Regions from separate parts of the Citricoccus sp. SGAir0253 genome, predicted to be linked through region 1. Evidence: predicted binding sites of a transcription regulator. Region 1 holds the regulator's gene; the other holds the start of a gene.
The links. Region 1 encodes HspR, which represses chaperone genes until heat shock. Its sites were predicted from a motif close to AAGTTGAGTCNNNNNGACTCAACTT; they were not measured.
Positions count from the first base shown of each region.

Region 1 (9,161 bases):
CGACCGGGCTCGACGGGGCCTTCCTGGGCTCCGTGCCCGAGGACTCCAGCGGGACGGAGCACGCCGCGAACCTGTTCGGCCAGGGCGTGGTGGAGGCCTCGCCCCTGGGCATGGCCACCGTGGCCGCCTCGGTGGCCGCCGGGCACACCGTGCGCCCGGTCTTCGTCGCCGACCCGGCCGTGGACACCCCGCCGGCGCCGGCGACGGGCGTCACCGACCAGGAGGCCGCGACGCTGCGCACCCTGATGGCCGGGGTCGTGGAGCACGGCACCGCCGAGATGCTCCGGGACGTACCCGGCGCCCCCGTGCTGGCCAAGACGGGCACCGCCCAGTTCGTGGCCGACGGCGAGGACCTCGCGCACACGTGGCTCATCGCGATCCACGGGGACCTGGCCGTGGCGCTGTTCCTCAACGAGGGGCTGGGCGGCGGCCACGACAACGGGCCGCTGGTGCGCGACTTCCTCACGGCCGTGGAGGGGGTCCTCCCCTCGGAGTGAGCGCCGGTAGCCTTGGAGGCCTGATGAACAGCGACCGCCCCTCCCCGGAGAATCCCGCCCCCGCCGCGGACCACCCCGCCCCCGCCCGGCACGCCCACGGCCACAACGACCGGCCCGACCCGGAGCTCTACCGCACCGAGCCGGTGTCCTTCGTGCGCCGCGGCGACCGGCTCAACCCCCGGCGGCAGCGCACGTGGGACCGCGCCCGCGGCACGTACCTCGTGGACGTGCCGCGCGACCGCGCCACCACCTCCGTGGCGGCCGGCGCCGAGGTGGACTGGGCGCAGGTCTTCGGCCGCACCGCCCCGCTCGTGGTGGACGTGGGCTGCGGCCTCGGCGAGTCCACCGTGCAGGGCGCGCTCGACCGCCCGGAGGCCGACTTCCTCGCCGTGGAGGTCTACACCCCCGGGCTGGCCGCCCTGCTGACCGAGATCGAGGACCGCGGCCTCGCCAACGTCCGGGGCGTCCAGGCCAACGCCCCCGAGGTGCTGGACCACCTGCTGGCCCCGGGGTCCGTGCAGCAGGTGTGGGTCTTCTTCCCGGACCCGTGGCACAAGACCCGCCACCACAAGCGCCGTCTCGTCTCCCCCGCCTTCGCCGACCGGGTGGCGCGCGTGCTGGTCCCCGGCGGCGTGCTGCGCCTGGCCACCGACTGGTCCAGCTACGCCGTGCACATGCGCTCGGTCATGGAGGCCCACCCGGAGTTCGCCAACCTGCACCCCGGCCGCGCGGCCGGTGCGGAGTCCCCGCTGACGCGGGTGCGCGTGGAGGGCCGGGAGCTGCAGGTCGGCGCCCAGCCCATCACCCCGGACGCGGCCGGCTCGCGCGCCGGGCTGAGCGAGGCGTCCGCCGCGGCGGGCGTGGAGGACCCGGTGGACCACGACGGCGGCTGGGCGCCGCGGTTCGACGGGCGCCCCCTGACGAGCTTCGAGGCCAAGGCCCTGCGGGCCGGCCGGCTGGTCTTCGACCTCGCCTACCGCCGCCTCTGAGGGGTGTGAGCCCGGCCACCGCCTTTGCGGCCGGGCGTTCCGCGGGCGATACTTGGACGCCGAAACACCGACCAGCGACCGTGGACCCTGGGCGGGCCAGCGCCCGCCGGGCGTCGGCTGCCGCCCCCGGGACCCGGTCATGACGAAGGGACCCCGGGTGCCCGACACCTCGTCCTCCCCCGCAACCCCCGACGGCCGACCATCGGACGGCCATCCGCCGGCCCCGGAAGCCGACGGCACCGACGCCGTGAGCGTCTACCCCCACGACATCCACCCCGGGCTGGTTCCCGGCATCGGTGTCGACGAGCAGCGTCACCGCTTCGGCGTGGACCGGATCGTCCTCGGCGTGACCGGCGTGCTGGTCGTGGCCTTCGTGGCCTGGGGCGTCGCCTCGCCCGAGTCCGTCTCCGTGGCGGCCGCCGCCGCCTTCGGATGGGCGATGACGCATGCGGCGTGGCTGCTCAACCTCAGCGCGATCGCAGCGCTGGGAGCCATGCTGTACATCGGCTTCAGCCGGTTCGGCCGGATCAAGCTGGGGCGCGACGACGAGGAGCCGGAGTTCTCGCGTTTCTCCTGGGTCGCCATGATGTTCGCCGCGGGCATCGGCGTCGGGCTCTTCTTCTTCGGTCCCTCCGAACCGCTGGCGCACTACCTCTCGCCGCCGCCGGAGACGGTCGAGGCGCGGACTCCGGCGGCACTGCACCAGGCGCTGGCGCAGTCGCACTTCCACTGGGGACTGCATGCCTGGGCCATGTACGCCCTCGTCGGCGGCGCCATCGCCTACGCCTCCTACCGGCGCGGACGGGTGCCCCTGGTCAGCTCGGTGTTCCGCACGCTCTTCGGCGCCCGGCAGACCGAGGGCTTCGCGGGCCGGCTGGTGGACATCTTCGCCATCATCGCCACCCTGTTCGGCACCGCCGCGGCCCTCGGCCTGGCCGCCCTGCAGATCGGCCAGGGCGTGGAGATCGTCTCGGGCGCGGGCCGGCTGGGCAACAGCGGGCTGATCGTCATCGTGTCGGTCCTGACCGCGGCCTTCATCGTCAGCGCTGTCTCCGGCGTGGCCCGCGGCATCCGGTACCTGTCCAACATCAACATCGTCCTGACGCTGGGGCTGGTCCTCTTCGTCTTCGTCACCGGGCCGACCCTGTTCATGCTGAACCTGCTCCCCTCCGGGGTGATGCAGTATCTCGACCAGTTCTTCGCCATGATGGGCAAGTCCCTCTCCTGGGGCGCGGAGACCGTGGAGTTCCAGTCCCTGTGGACCGCCTTCTACTGGGCCTGGTGGATCGCGTGGACCCCGTTCGTCGGCGTCTTCATCGCCCGGGTCTCCCGCGGCCGCACCCTGCGCGAGTTCGTGCTCGTGGTGATCGGGGTCCCCACGGCCATCCTGGTCTTCGCCTTCACCGTCTTCGGGGGGGCCGCGATCTGGATGAACCGCAACGGGGCACCGGGCATCGACGGCGAGGCCTCCCCCGAGTCCCTGCTGTTCGCCCTGTTCGGCCAGTTGCCCTGGGCCGGCTTCACGCCGATCGTCATCATGGTGGTGCTGTCCATCTTCTTCATCACCTCGGCCGACTCCGCCTCGGTGGTCATGGGCACGCTGTCCTCCCGGGGTGACCCGGCCCCGAAGTCCTGGGTCGTGGTCTTCTGGGGCCTGTGCATGATGGGCATCGCCGTGGTCATGCTGCTGACCGGCGGGGAGTCCGCCCTGTCCGGCCTCCAGAACCTGACCATCCTCATCGCCCTGCCGTTCTCGGTGGTGCTGCTGCTGATGATCGTGGCGTTCCTGCGGGACCTGTCCACGGACCCGGCCGCCATCCGCCGGGACTACGCGGCCACCGCCCTGTCCAACGCGGTCCGCCGGGGCATCGAGGACCACGGCGACGACTTCGAGCTCTCCGTCCGCCGCGCCCCCGAGGGCCGCGGGGCCGGGGCCGACTTCGACTCCACGGCCGATGAGGTCACGGAGTGGTACCAGCGCACGGACGAGGAGGGCCAGCCCGTGGACTACGACTACGGGACCGGCACCTACGCCGATGGCTGGACCGCCGGGGATCCCGTCCCCGGGGACGACGCCGACGGGGCCGGTCGGGCCCCTGCGGACGGCCCGGCCCGGCGGGGCTGAGCCCGCGGGGCTGAGCCGGCGGGACCGGGCGCACGGGGCCGGGCCGGACGGTCCGGGCCCGGCGGTCCGCTGCGCCCTCGGCGGCCGGGGCCGCCGGGGGTCTGGCCGGGCTCAGTCCACGGCGAGGCCGGCGGTGGCCCGGGCGATCCGGTACAGCGAGGCGGTGCCCACGTCCCGGTAGCCGCGCCCGCGGTGGAGGAACCCGGCGTCCGGGCGGAACCGCGAGGTGTTGTGCCCGACGGCCGCGGCCAGGTCGAGCGCCTCGTCCGCCGCGATCTTCAGCCGGGTGGCCTTCCGCCACGGCCGGCGTCCCGAGAGGCGGGTGCCCAGCCAGGACAGGTAGTCGGACCGGGTCAGGGCGAAGTAGACCTGGTCCGCGGTCAGCCCCAGCAGCTCGGGGTGGCCGGCCAGGTCGCGCGGCAGTCCCACCGCCCCGGACACCACGAGGGCGTCCACGGAGCGCGGTGGGGTGCGGCGCTGCAGGATCTGCAGGGCCCGGGCGGCCACGAGGGTGCCGTAGGAATGGGCCTCCACGGCCGTGTGGACCGGCAGGGCGGCCCCCGCCGCGGGGACCGGCGCCGGCGCGGCACCCGGTCCATCGCCACGTCCAGCACCCGGTCGGGCGCCCAGGGCGGCGCCGCGGCCCGCGGCCAGCCGCTCGCGGTACTCGAACCACCCGGCCAGGTGCAGCGCGAGCCGGGCCCCGCCGCGCAGGGCGTGCCGGCCGGCCAGCGCGCCCCAGGGACCGGGCGGGTGGTAGCCGAGCCAGGACACCACGCACGGGTCCGCCGCCCCCGCCGCGCGCTGGGCGGCCCACAGCTGGCCCGCCTCGCGCACGCTGCCCCACATCGCGGTGTGCACGAACACGCCCATCCCGGAGACCTGCCACGTCATGTGCGTGGCCGTGGCGGGCTCCCCCACCGCGACCACCGCGGCCGCCGGGCGCCGGGCGCTGCCGAGGTCGTAGGCCAGCAGGACCCGGGCCGGGAACGAGGGGTCCATCGACCGGGGCTTGAGGGCGTGGACGAGCCCGTCCAGCGCCGAGCGCTGCCGCGGGCCCAGAAGGTGCCGGCGGCGCATGTCCGCCCGGAGCCGCTCGCGCGTGGCCCGCCGCTCGGCGGGGTCCCAGACGTCCCGCCGGGCGGCCTGGCCCGGGGTCAGCGCTTCGGCTTCCACACCAGCACCCCGGGGGCGGGCCTGGCGGGCAGGGCCGACGTCGTCGGCCCCGCGGTGATGGCGGCGGCGGGCCGCAGCGGGCGCGGGGCGCGCCGCCCCGGCCGGCCGGCGCGCCGGGTCCCGGGCTGGCCGGGGTGCTCGGCGTCCGGGCCGGCGTCGAACGTGGTGGTGACGTCCCCCTGCGCCCCGGCGGCGAACACCCGCGGATAGCGGGCGAAGGCCTGGAAGGCCTGGATCTGCCCGGCCAGCTCGGCCACGGTCCGCTGCAGCTGCTCGACCTCCCCCTCCAGCTGCACGATCCGGCGGATGCCCTCGAGGGACACGCCCTCGCGGGAGAGCTGCTGGATGGTGCGCAGCCGGTGCACGTCCTGGCGGGAGTAGCGGCGCTGCCGGCCGCCCTGGCGCTGCGGCACCACCAGGCCGAGCCGGTCGTACTGGCGCAGGGTCTGCGGGTGCATGTCCGCCAGCTCGGCCGCGACCGAGATGACGTAGACGGGCTCCTCCCAGGACGTGGTCACAGCCGTGCCTTCTCCGCCAGCTGCGCGCGCGGGTCGTGGCCGGCGGCCGCCGCGGCGTAGGCCTCGACCGCGGCGCGCGCCTCGTCGGACAGGGAGCCCGGCACGGCGACCTGCAGCTCCACGAGCAGGTCGCCGGCGGCCCTGGCGGTCTTCACCCCGCGGCCCTTGACCCGCAGCACGCGGCCCGAGGAGGACCCGGCCGGCACGCGCACCTTGACCGGGCCGTCCAGCGTGGGGACCTGGATGGTGGCGCCCAGGGCCGCCTCGTCGAACGTGACGGGCACCTGGATGCGCAGGTTGTCCCCCTCGCGGTGGAAGAACGGGTGCTCGCGCACCTTCACCGTGACCATGAGGTCCCCGGGGCCGGCCGAGCCGGGCGCGCCCTTGCCGCGGGCGCGCACCTTCTGGCCGTCCCGGATGCCGGCCGGGATGCGCACGTCGATGACGTCCCCGTCCGGCTCGCGCAGCGAGATGGTGGTGCCGCGCATCGCCCCGGCGAAGGAGATCGTGGTGGTGGCGGTGCGGTCCGCGCCCTTGGTGGGGGTGCCGTAGCCGCCGAAGCCGCCGCGGCCGCCGCCCGGGGCGCCGGAGAACCCGCCCCCGCCGCCGAAGCCGCCGAACAGGTCGGCGAACTCCGGCGGGATGTCACCGCTCGTGGAGTAGGAGCGGCTGCGCCCGCCCCCGCCGGTGAACAGGCCGCCGAAGAGGTCCTCGAAGCCCCCGCCGGCGGCACCGGCGCCGGCCCCGGCCCCCGGCGCGCTGAACCGCGCGCCGGAGCCCATGGCCCGGATGGCGTCGTACTGCTGGCGCTCCTCGGGGTCCGAGAGCACGGCATTGGCCTCGGTGATCTCCTTGAACCGCTTCTCGGCCGCGGCGTCCCCCGGGTTCTGGTCCGGGTGGAACTTGCGGGCGAGCTTCCGGTAGGCCTTCTTGATGTCGGCCTCCGAGGCGTCCTTGGAGACACCGAGGGTGGCGTAGAAGTCCTTGTCCACCCAATCCTGTGAGGCCATGGTGCCTCCTTTCGCGTCTGGTCGGTTCCCTGGCGGGGCGGGGACTAGCCCTCGGCGCCGGCGGAGACCATCACCTGGGCCGCCCGCAGCACCCGGCCCTCACGGACGTAGCCGTTGCGGAAGACCTGGACGATGTGCTCCTCCGGGACCTCGGCGCTGGGCTGGCGGATGACCGCCTCGTGCTGGGACGGGTCGAACGGCTCGCCGCCCAGGGCCTCCTGGTCCTGGCGCTCCAGGCCGAAGCCCGCGAGCACCCCGTCGAACTTCGTGGCGATCGCGGCGAACGGCCCCTCGGCGAGGTCGCCGGCGGCGCGCGCGGCGTCCAGGTCGTCGAGGACCGGCAGCAGGGCGCTGATGACCGAGACGATGGCCGCGTCCTTGGCCACGTTCCGGTCCCGCTCCACGCGGCGCTTGTAGTTCACGAACTCTGCCTGCAGCCGCTGCAGGTCGGCGCGGAGCTCCTCCTCGCGGGCGGAGACCCCCGCGACGTCCGGTTCCTGGGCACCGGTGATGCCCTCGTCCGCGGCGTCCGCGCCGGCGGCGTCGTTGAGGATCCTCTCGGCCTGGGACAGCGCGTCGCCGTCCTCCGCCGGGACGTCCTGCGGCTGGCGGACCCGGCCGGTCTCGGGGTCGATGCGGCGCTTGTCCTGGAAGCTCACCGGCTCCTCGTGCTGGTCGTGCTCTTCGTCGTGTCCGTGGTGGGGCATGGTCTGGGGTCCTTTCCTCCGGTGCCCCCGGGCCGGCCGTCCACGCCGTGGGGCGAGGGCGGCCGGCCCGGGTCCGGTGGCCCGCCGCTGGGGCGGGCCGGGGTGTGTCAGGGGTGCTGGGACGCGGGGACTACTTGGACTCGCCCTTGGGCTCGTCCTCGTCCACGACCTCGGCGTCGACGATGTCCTCGTCGCCCGCGCCGCCGGCGGAGGAGCCGCCGTCGGTCCCGGCCCCGGCGGCGGCGCCGGCCTCGGCGCCCTGGGAGGCGTACAGGGCCTCACCGATCCGGGTCTGGGAGGACTGCAGCTTCTCGAACGCGGCCTTGACCTCGTCGTCGTTGCCCTGCTTATCCAGGGCCGCCTTGAGGGCGTCGACGTCGGCCTGGACCTCGGTCTTGACGTCCTCCGGCAGCTTGTCCCCGTTGTCCTTGAGCAGCTTGTCCACGGAGTACGCGGTCTGCTCGGCCTGGTTGCGGCGCTCGGCGGCCTCGCGGCGCTCCTTGTCCTCGGCCGCGTGGGCCTCGGCGTCCTTCACCATGCGGTCGATGTCCTCGTCGGACAGCGAGGTGCCGCCCGTGATGGTCATGGACTGCTCGGTGCCGGTGCCCTTGTCCTTGGCGGAGACGTGGACGATGCCGTTGGCGTCGATGTCGAAGGTGACCTCGATCTGCGGCACGCCGCGCGGGGCCGGGGCGATGCCCGTCAGCTCGAAGGTGCCCAGCGGCTTGTTGTCCCGGGTGAACTCGCGCTCGCCCTGGAACACCTGGATGGACACGGACGGCTGGTTGTCCTCGGCCGTGGTGAACGTCTCCGAGCGCTTGGTCGGGATGGCCGTGTTGCGCTCGATGAGCTTGGTCATCACGCCGCCCTTGGTCTCGATGCCCAGCGAGAGCGGGGTGACGTCGATCAGCAGCACGTCCTTGCGCTCGCCCTTGAGCACGCCCGCCTGCAGGGCGGCGCCCACGGCGACGACCTCGTCCGGGTTCACGCCCTTGTTGGGCTCCTGGCCGGCGGTCAGCTCCGTGACGAGCTCGGCCACGGCCGGCATGCGGGTGGAGCCGCCGACGAGGATGACGTGGGCGATGTCCTTGACGGAGACGCCGGCCTCCTTGATGACGTCCTGGAACGGCTTGCGGGTGCGCTCCAGCAGGTCGGAGGTCATGTCCTGGAACTTGGCGCGGGACAGGTGCTCGTCCAGGTGCACCGGGCCCTCCGGGGTCACGGAGAGGTACTGCAGCGAGATGTTCGTGGACGAGGCCGAGGACAGCTCCTTCTTGGCCTGCTCGGCGGCCTCCTTCAGGCGCTGCAGGGCGATCTTGTCCTTGGACAGGTCGGCACCCTTGGACTTGGCCTGCTGCAGGAGCCAGTCGACGATCCGCTGGTCCCAGTCGTCGCCGCCGAGGCGGTTGTCGCCCGCGGTGGCGCGCACCTGGATGGTGGAGAAGTCGTCCTCGTCCTTGCCCACCTCGAGCAGGGACACGTCGAAGGTGCCGCCGCCGAGGTCGAAGACCAGGATGAGCTCGTCCTCCTTGCCCTTCTCCAGGCCGTAGGCCAGGGCCGCCGCGGTGGGCTCGTTGATGATGCGCATGACGTTCAGGCCCGCGATCTCGCCGGCCTCCTTGGTGGCCTGGCGCTCCGCGTCGTTGAAGTACGCCGGCACGGTGATGACCGCGTCGGTGACCTTCTCGCCCAGGTAGTCCTCGGCGTCGTGCTTGAGCTTCATCAGCGTGCGCGCCGAGATCTCCTGCGGGGTGTACTTCTTGCCGTCCATCTCGGTGGTCCAGTCGGTGCCCATGTGGCGCTTGACGGAGGCGATGGTGCGCTCGGGGTTGTTGACGGCCTGGCGCTTGGCGATCTCGCCGACCAGGACCTCGCCGGACTTGGAGAAGGCGACGACGGACGGGGTGGTCCGGGAGCCCTCGGCGTTGGCGATGACGACGGGGTCGCCGCCCTCGAGGACCGAGACGACGGAGTTGGTGGTACCGAGGTCGATTCCCACTGCACGGGACATGGGGGTTCCTTTCCTTCACGGATGTCGAGTTGGCCAGGCCAGGGACGGGCGGCCGGCGGTCCTGCGGATCACCTGCCATCCAGCCACCTGAGCCTTCAGGACTCAAGGTTTCACGTCCGGGAGTTCCC
Region 1 is NZ_CP039424.1:670,903-680,063, reverse strand. It holds gene E7744_RS03065 (penicillin-binding transpeptidase domain-containing protein) at 1-497, shown strand, start outside; gene trmB (tRNA (guanosine(46)-N7)-methyltransferase TrmB) at 521-1,486, shown strand; gene E7744_RS03055 (BCCT family transporter) at 1,626-3,611, shown strand; gene E7744_RS03050 (alpha/beta hydrolase) at 3,723-4,787, opposite strand; gene E7744_RS03045 (heat shock protein transcriptional repressor HspR) at 4,769-5,305, opposite strand; gene E7744_RS03040 (DnaJ C-terminal domain-containing protein) at 5,302-6,315, opposite strand; gene E7744_RS03035 (nucleotide exchange factor GrpE) at 6,360-7,022, opposite strand; gene dnaK (molecular chaperone DnaK) at 7,153-9,033, opposite strand.

Region 2 (9,161 bases), 1.3 Mb from region 1:
ATCGCCGCCGCCGGCGTCCCGGTGACCGAGGTGTCCGAGGTGACCGGCTTCCAGGAGTGCCTCGACGGGCGCGTGAAGACCCTGCATCCCATGGTCCACGCCGGCATCCTCGCCGACCGCCGCCGCGAGGACCACGTGGCCCAGCTCGAGCAGCTCGAGGTCCAGCCCTTCGACCTGGTGGTCGTGAACCTGTACCCGTTCGTGGAGACCGTGCGCTCCGGGGCCGGGCAGGACGAGGTCGTCGAGCAGATCGACATCGGCGGCCCGTCCATGGTCCGCGCCGCCGCCAAGAACCACCCCTCCGTCGCCGTCGTCGTGGACCCGGCGAAGTACGGGGAGGTCGTCTCCGCCGCGCAGTCGGGCGGCTTCGACCTCCGGACGCGGCGCCGGCTCGCGGCCCTGGCCTTCGCCCACACCGCCGCCTACGACAACGCGGTCGCCTCCTGGACGGCCGCCCAGTTCGAGGGCGAGGACCAGCCGGCCTCCGCCGGTGACGCCGTCGCCGCCGCCGAGCAGGCCGCCGGGAGCCCCGCCGTGACGCCCGGCGCCCCGGTCTTCCCGCCCTACGCCGGGGTGACCCTGCAGCGGGCCGAGACCCTGCGCTACGGCGAGAACCCGCACCAGAAGGCCGCCCTCTACGTCGAGGACGGCGCGGCCCCCGGCATCGCCCAGGCCGAGCTGCTGCACGGCAAGCCGATGAGCTACAACAACTACGCGGACGCGGACGCCGCCCTGCGTGCCGCCTACGACTTCGACCAGCCGGCCGTGGCGATCGTCAAGCACGCCAACCCGTGCGGCGTGGCCGTGGCCGCCGAGGCCCCGGGCCCGGTCGGCGAGGGGAACGACCCGATCGCCGAGGCGCACCGCAAGGCCCACGCGTGCGACCCGGTCTCCGCGTTCGGCGGGGTCATCGCCGCCAACCGCGAGGTGAGCGCCGGCATGGCCGCCACCGTCAAGGACATCTTCACCGAGGTGGTCATCGCCCCCTCGTTCTCCGCCGAGGCCGTGGAGATCCTGTCCGCGAAGAAGAACCTGCGCCTGCTGCGCCTGCCGGAGGGCTACGCGCGCGACGCCGTGGAGTACAAGCAGGTCTCCGGCGGCATGCTGCTGCAGTCCCGGGACGCCCTCGACGCCGCCGGCGACGACCCGGCCACGTGGACCCTCGCCGCCGGCCCGGCCGCGGACGAGGCCACCCTGGCCGACCTCGCCTTCGCGTGGCGGGCCGTGCGCGCCGCCAAGTCCAACGCCGTCCTGCTGGCCTCCGGCGGGGCGACCGTGGGCGTCGGGATGGGCCAGGTCAACCGCCTGGACTCGTGCCGCCTGGCGGTCGAGCGCGCCAACACCCTCGGCGCCGCCTCCACCGGGGCGCAGGAGGTCGGCGCCGGCGGGGCGGAGATCACGACGGCGGGCGGGGCGGAGAACGTCTCCGGCACCGGGGCGCCGGAGCGCGCCCGCGGGGCCGTGGCCGCCTCGGACGCGTTCTTCCCGTTCGCGGACGGCCTGCAGATCCTCATCGACGCCGGCGTCCGCGCGGTCGTGCAGCCGGGCGGCTCGATCCGCGACGAGGAGGTCGTGGCCGCGGCCGAGGCCGCCGGGATCACGATGTACCTCACGGGGGCGCGGCACTTCTTCCACGGCTGAGCCCTCCCCCGCGGTGGGGCCGTTGCCGGCCCGGCCGCCGGTCCCGCGTCGCCGTCCGCCGGACGGCGACGCGGCGGGCGTGCCCCGTTAGCGTGTGGCCATGCGCGCCACCGACGCCCGCCTGGCCCCGGCCGACGAGGCGAACCTCGTCCTCGACCACCCCGGACAGGTCAACGTCTTCCTCGTGGCCGTCGAGCTGGGCCCCGGCGGGGCCGTTCGCGGCGACGGCACCCCGGACCCGGCGGCGGTCCGCGCCGTCCTCGCGGAGCGGGTGGCCGGGATCCCCGAACTGGGCCGCGCCCTCGTGCGCACCGGGCGTCACCACCACTGGCGGCCGGTCGACCCCGACCTCGAGCACCATGTCCGGCTGCTGGCGCCGGTCCACGGACGGGCGGGCCTGGAGGCGCTGTGCGGGGACCTCATGGCCACGCCCCTCGTGCGGGACCGGCCCCCGTGGGAGGTCCTCCTGGTCGCCGGCGTGGCGGCGGGGCGCGCGGCGGCCGTGCTGCGCATCCACCATGCGGTGGCCGACGGGATGGGCGCCGTGGCGATCGCGCACCGATTGTTCGACCCCCCGCAGCCCCCGGCGGACGCGCCGCCGGCGGCCGGTTCTCCGGTGGAGCGCACCATGGGGCGCGGCGGTCCGGGGCCGGGCCCGGTGGCCGGGGCAGCGCCGCGTCGCCGCCCGGGACGGGCCCTCGCGAGGTGCCTGCGCGGCCTCGTCCGCACGGGACGGACCCTGGCCGCCCGCGGGGTGGGCCCCACCCTGCTCCTCGGGGCGCGGGGCCCCCGGCCGGCCGTCGCGTTCCTCGAGGCCGACCTCGCCGGACTCCTGGCCGCCGCCCGCGCGGCCGGCGCGACCGTGAACGACGTCCTGCTGTCCGCCGTCGCGGTCGGGCTCCGCGCGGCGCTGGCCGAGGCCGGGGAGCGGATCCCGGACCGGTTGCCGGTGTCCGTTCCCGTGGCGCTGCACCGCCACGGACCCGCGCGCAACCAGGTGGGGGTCATGCTCGTCCGGCTGCCGCTGGGGCGGATGGAGCCGGCGCGGCGGCTGGGCCTGGTCGCCGCGCAGACCCGGGTGGCGAAGGCGGCGGCCCGGGAGCAGGGGACCCTGGAATTCATGCGCGGGCCGCTGGGAGCCCGCGTCATGGACCGCCTGGCCCGGCGCCAGCGCCTGGTGGCCGGCTTCGTGACCAACGTCCCCGGCCCGTCCCGGGCGCTGCGGCTGGCCGGTGCCCCCGTGACCCGGTTGTGGCCCGTGCCGGCGCTGTCCGGCAACGTGCGGGTCGCGGTGGGGGCGCTGTCCTATGCCGGCCGGCTGTCCTGCAGCGTCCACGCCGACGCGGACCACGTCCCCGTCGATGCCGTGGTCCGCGCCATGGCGGGCGAGCTGGCGCGCTGGGACGGGACGGGGGCGGGCCCCGCCGGGACGGGGTCACCGGGACGGTCGCCGGGGGCCGGTCCGGTAGATTAGGGCCGGATTGACCCATCAGTACGACAGTGGGCTGCGCCCATCCGCGCGCCCCGGAGGAGACCACGCTTCATGTCGAAGATCATCTACACCTTCACCGACGAGGCCCCCATGCTGGCCACCGGTTCGTTGCTCCCGCTGGTCCAGGCCTTCGCCTCCACCGCCGGCGTGGAGATGGAGACGCGCGACATCTCGCTGGCCGGGCGCATCCTGGCCGCGTTCAACGACGTGCTGCCCGAGGACCAGCGCGTGGAGGACGCCCTCGCCGAGCTGGGTGAGCTGGTCAAGACCGACGACGCCAACGTCATCAAGCTGCCGAACATCTCCGCCTCCGTGCCGCAGCTCAAGGCCGCGATCGCCGAGCTGCAGGCCGACGGCTACGCCCTGCCGGACTACCCGGACGAGGCGGCCACCCCGGAGCAGAAGGACGCCCGCGCCCGCTACGACAAGGTCAAGGGCTCGGCCGTGAACCCCGTGCTGCGCGAGGGCAACTCCGACCGCCGCGCGCCCCAGTCCGTGAAGAACTTCGCGCGCAAGCACCCCCACTCCATGGGCGCCTGGTCGGCCGACTCCAAGACCACGGTCGCCTACATGAAGCGCGACGCCTTCTTCCACAACGAGAAGTCCGTGGTGATCCCCGAGGACGGGACCATCCGCATCCAGTTCGTGGACGGCTCCGGCGAGACCACCGTGCTCAAGGACGACTTCCCGGTGCTGGCCGGGGAGATCGTGGACGGCACCTTCATGTCCGCCAAGGCCCTGGACGAGTTCCTGGCCGCGCAGGTCAAGCGCGCCAAGGAGGAGGGCGTGCTGTTCTCCACCCACCTGAAGGCCACCATGATGAAGGTCTCCGACCCGGTGATCTTCGGCCACGTGGTGAAGGCCTACTTCCCGAGCGTGTTCGAGAAGTACGGCGCCGAGCTCGCCGCCGCCGGACTGAGCGCCAATGACGGGCTCGCTGCCATCCTCTCCGGACTGGACGCCCTGGACCCGCAGGTGGCCGAGGGCGTGCGCGCCGAGATCGAGGCCGGCTACGCCAACGGCCCGGACCTGGCCATGGTCAACTCGGACAAGGGCATCACCAACCTGCACGTGCCCTCGGACGTGATCGTGGACGCCTCCATGCCGGCGATGATCCGCTCCTCCGGGCACATGTGGAACAAGGACGGCCAGGAGCAGGACACCCTCGCGGTGCTGCCGGACCCCTCCTACGCGGGCATCTACCAGGTGGTCATCGACGACTGCAAGGCCAACGGCGCCTACGACCCGACCACCATGGGGACCGTGCCGAACGTGGGCCTGATGGCCCAGAAGGCCGAGGAGTACGGCTCGCACGACAAGACCTTCATCCTCGAGGAGGCCGGCACCGTCCAGGTGGTGGACGGCTCGGGCGCCGTGCTGATCGAGCACCGGGTCGAGGCCGGTGACATCTGGCGCGCCTGCCAGACCAAGGACGTGCCGGTGCGCGACTGGGTCAAGCTGGCCGTCACCCGTGCCCGCGCCTCCCAGACCCCGGCCGTGTTCTGGCTGGACGAGAACCGCGCCCACGACGCGAACCTCATCGCCAAGGTCCGGCAGTACCTCACGGAGCACGACACCGTGGGGCTGCAGATCGAGATCATGGCCCCCCCGGAGGCCACGCACTTCACCATCGACCGCCTGCGCCGCGGCCAGGACACCATCTCCGTGACCGGCAACGTCCTGCGCGACTACCTGACCGACCTGTTCCCGATCCTCGAGCTGGGCACCTCCGCCAAGATGCTCTCGATCGTGCCGCTGATCAACGGCGGTGGGCTGTTCGAGACCGGCGCCGGCGGCTCCGCCCCGAAGCACGTCCAGCAGTTCCTCGCCGAGAACCACCTGCGCTGGGACTCCCTGGGCGAGTTCCTCGCGCTGGCCGTGTCCTTCGAGCACGAGGCCGTGGCCAACGGCAACGCCCGCGCCCAGGTCCTGGCCGACACCCTGGACCGCGCCACCGGAACGTTCCTGGAGGAGGGCCGCAATCCCTCGCGCAAGGTCGGGGAGATCGACAACCGCGGCTCGCACTTCTACCTGGCGCTGTACTGGGCCCAGGAGCTCGCCCGCCAGTCCGAGGACGCGGACCTCGCGGCCAGCTTCCGGGACATCGCCGCGAAGCTCGCCGAGAACGAGCAGCGCATCATGGAGGAGCTGAACTCGGTCCAGGGCGCGCCGGTGGACATCGAGGGCTACTACAGCCCGTCCCGCGAGAAGGTGTCCGAGGCCATGCGCCCCTCGGCCACGCTGAACGGCATCGTCCAGGAGATCGTGGACCGGCTGGCCGTGTGATGCGCGGCCGGTCCCCGCAGCGTGCGGGGACCGGCGCACGGGCGGCCGGCCGCTGGGCCGGACACCCCAGAGGATGCCCCGTGGGGCCCGGACCCGGGCCCCACGGGGCATTCGTCGTCCCGGCGCCGGGACGACGCTCGGGCAGGGAGGGGTCAGCCGTTCGGGTCGACCTGCGGGCCGCCCTGCTCGACCTGGCCCTGGACGGTGTCCTCGGAGTGCCTCGCCCGGATGGACTCGCTGCCGTTGCCGGTGGCGACCTTGATCTTGCGCGGGTGGGCCTTCGGGGACATCGGGATGGACACCTTCAGGACGCCGTGGTCGTAGGTGGCCGCGATGTTGTCCAGGTCCACGTCCTGGCCGAGGTTCAGTTGGCGGACGTAGCTGCCGTACTCGCGCTCACGGGTGATCCACTGGACGCCCTCGCGGTCGTTGACCACGGGCTTGCGCTCCGCGCGGATGGTCAGCAGCTGCCCGTCCACGTCCACGTCCACGGACGAGGGATCGACGCCGGGCAGGTCGGCCTCCACGACGTAGGTGTCGCCGTCCTTGTAGAGGTCCATCGCCATCTGGCGCAGGCCCCGGCCGCTGGTCAGCAGCTGCCCGGCCAGGCGGTCGAGTTCGCGGAAGGGATCGATTCGAGTGGCCATCATGCTCTCCTGGTTCGTTGCTCACGGGCGGACAAGGTAGGTGGACGGCCCGTCTCCGGACCGTGCACCCAGTACAACACGAGAGACCTGAGTGCTATTCACTCAAGTCTGTGAATCTCAGGAAACTCCCAGCTTCTGACGCCGAGTCCCCGGTCCCGCCCCGGTCCGGCGCCCACCGCCAGCGTGCCGTGGCGCCCCGGCGGGGGCAAGGATCCGCCGCCCCGGGACGGGGTGGCCTCGGCGTGCTGGAACCACCCCCCTCCCGCGAGGAGAATGGGGCCGAGGGACGCCGTCGACGGCGCCGGGGGAGCCGAGGAGGGCCATGAAGACGTGGGGAGCCATCCGGTCCTACCCGTGGGTCTCGCTCACGCTGCTCGCGCTGGCCGTGGTGCTCGCGCTCGAGTCCTCGGGCCAGTCCGGGCCCGCACGCTGGGTCGCGACGGCCTTCGGGGCCGCCGTCGGGCTCTGGGTCTCCGTGGGCATGGTGCGGGACCTGCTGCGCGGGCACTGGGGCGTGGACGTCCTGGCCGTCACCGCCATCGCGGCCACCCTCCTGGTCGGGGAGTACATCGCCGCGCTCGTGGTGTGCCTGATGATCACCGGGGGCGAGGCGCTCGAGGACTTCGCCGCCGGCCGGGCCCGGAAGAACCTCTCCGCCCTGCTGGAGCGGGCCCCGCAGGCTGCCCACCGGCTGCTGCCGGACGGCGCCGCGGAGGACGTCCCCCTCGAGGCCGTCGAGGTCGGCGACCGCCTGCTCGTGCGCCCCGCCGAGGTCGTCCCGGTGGACGGGCTGCTGGCCCCCGGCCCCGACGGGCGGGTGGTCGAGGCGGAGTTCGACGAGTCCTCGCTCACCGGGGAGTCCCTGCCCGTGCTCCGCCGCAGCGGGGACGAGGTCCTCTCCGGGGCGCTCAACGGCCAGCAGGCCGTGGTCCTGGAGGCCACCGCGCGCCCGGCGGACTCCCAGTACGCCCGGATCCTGGCGCTCGTCCAGGAGGCCGCCGGCTCGCGCGCCCCGCTCGTGCGGCTGGCGGACCGGTACGCCGTGCCGTTCACGGTGGTGGCCTACCTCATCGGCGGCATCGCGTGGTGGGCCTCCGGGGACCCCGTCCGCTTCGCCGAGGTCCTCGTGGTCGCCACCCCGTGCCCCCTGCTCATCGCGGCCCCCGTCGCGTTCCTCGGCGGCATGTCACGGGCCGCGCGCAACGGCGTGATCGTCAAGTCCGGCGGCACCATCGAGGCCCTCGGCTCCGCCCGCACGGTGGCCTTCGACAAGACGGGGACCCTGACCTACGGCCGCCCCGAGCTGCTGGACGTGCGCCCGGCCCGCACCCCGGCGGGCGGGGAGGTCCTCACCGCCCGGGAGCTGCTCCGGCTGGCCGGCTCCGCCGAGCAGTACTCCGTGCACGTGCTCGCCGACTCGATCCGTGCCGCCGCGGAGGACGGCGGGCTCGGGCTGCTCACCGCCACGGAGGCCGGCGAGGTCGCCACGCACGGGGTCACGGCCCTGCTCGGGGGCCGGCGGGTCATCGTGGGCAAGCCCGCCTACGTGCGCCGGCACGCCCCGGGCCTGGTCCCGGCCGAGCTGCGGCCGGGCGAGTCCGCCGTCTACGTGGGGGTGGACGGCGTCTTCGCGGGCACGCTCATCCTCTCCGACCGGCTGCGCGCCAACGCCCCGGCCACGCTGGCCGCGCTGGACCGGCTGGGCGTGCACAGCCGGATGATGCTCACCGGGGACGCCGAGGCCACGGCCCGGTACGTGGCCGACCAGGCCGGGATCACCGAGGTGCACGCCGAGCTGCTGCCCGAGGACAAGGTCCGGATCGTGCGGCAGGCCGCCCCCGGTCCGGTCATGATGGTGGGCGACGGCGTCAACGACGCCCCGGTGCTGGCGGTCGCCGACGTCGGGGTCGCCATGGGCGCGCGCGGGTCGACCGCCGCCTCCGAGACGGCCGACGTCGTGGTCATCCGGGACGACGTCTCCCGGGTGGCGGTCGCCGTCGCGGTGGGCCGGCGGACCCTGCGGGTGGCCCGCGAGTCGATCTGGACGGGCATCGCCCTGTCCCTGGTGCTCATGGTGGTCGCCGCGTTCGGCCTCATCCCGGCCGTCGCCGGCGCGCTGTCCCAGGAGCTCGTGGACGCCGTGGCGATCCTGAACTCGCTGCGGGCCATGCGGCCCGGCCGCCACGAGGGCGTCGACGCCGGCGTCCTGGTGGACCGCACCGCCGCCGAGCCGGCGGACGCCCGGGCCGGCTGAGGCCCGGCCGCCGGTCAGTCGCTGCGCGCGCCGGTCTCCCGGATCATCTGCTCCACGGTCGTGTAGGCGTCCCGGGCGAGCGCGGACCACAGCTTGATGGCCAGCCGGGGGTCGGACTCCTCCAGGGCCGAGATCACCTGGGCGGTGAGCACCTGCGTGGTGACCGGGCCCACGGCGCGCACGGTGGTGACCTGCCGCCCGGCCTGGCCCAGCGCGATCTCGCCGAAGATCATCCCGGGGGAGAGGAACACCTGCCGGTAGCGGCGCCCGCCGGAGCCCTGGGCGGTGAGCTCCACCTGGCCCGAGGTGATGAAGTAGATCCCCCCGAAGGGCTGCCCGGCCCGGCGGATGACCTGCCCGGGCCGGTAGTCGCGCGTCTCCATGAAGTCGGCCAGGGTCCGCGCGTCCGCCGCCGTGAACAGCTCCAGCAGGGGCGACCGGGCCGGGTCCTGCCGCCCGACCGGGAGCAGCCCGGGGGCGTGCCGGTTCAGCAGCCGCTGCTCCACCCACTCCACCGCGAGGGACCGGGACAGGAACAGCCGGAAGGCGGGCGCGTCGTCGGCCCCGTCCCGGGCGCGCGCCTCCCGGTCCCCCTCGGCCTCGAAGGGGTTGGGCAGGGCCCCGTACGGGGAGCCCTCGGCGGACTCGACCATCGTCTCGGTGAGCCGCCGGTCGTCGTCGACGAGGAGCAGGTCCCGGCCGTCCGCGATGAACAGGCGGACCACCTGGTTGAGGATGCGCACGGCCGCGCGGCCGAAGTCGTCCACCTTGGACACGTCCACCATGAGGGTGCGGACCGACTCCGGCAGCTCGGTGGTGAGCCGGGCCAGCGTCTCGGCCT
Region 2 is NZ_CP039424.1:2,652,998-2,662,158, reverse strand. It holds gene purH (bifunctional phosphoribosylaminoimidazolecarboxamide formyltransferase/IMP cyclohydrolase) at 1-1,641, shown strand, start outside; gene E7744_RS11640 (wax ester/triacylglycerol synthase domain-containing protein) at 1,742-3,115, shown strand; gene E7744_RS11635 (NADP-dependent isocitrate dehydrogenase) at 3,185-5,419, shown strand; gene E7744_RS11630 (Hsp20/alpha crystallin family protein) at 5,572-6,066, opposite strand; gene E7744_RS11625 (heavy metal translocating P-type ATPase) at 6,389-8,320, shown strand; gene glsA (glutaminase A) at 8,335-9,161, opposite strand, start outside.
Region 2: E7744_RS11630 (Hsp20/alpha crystallin family protein) is a predicted target of HspR. The motif match lies at 6,151-6,175, and genes of this name have one in related genera.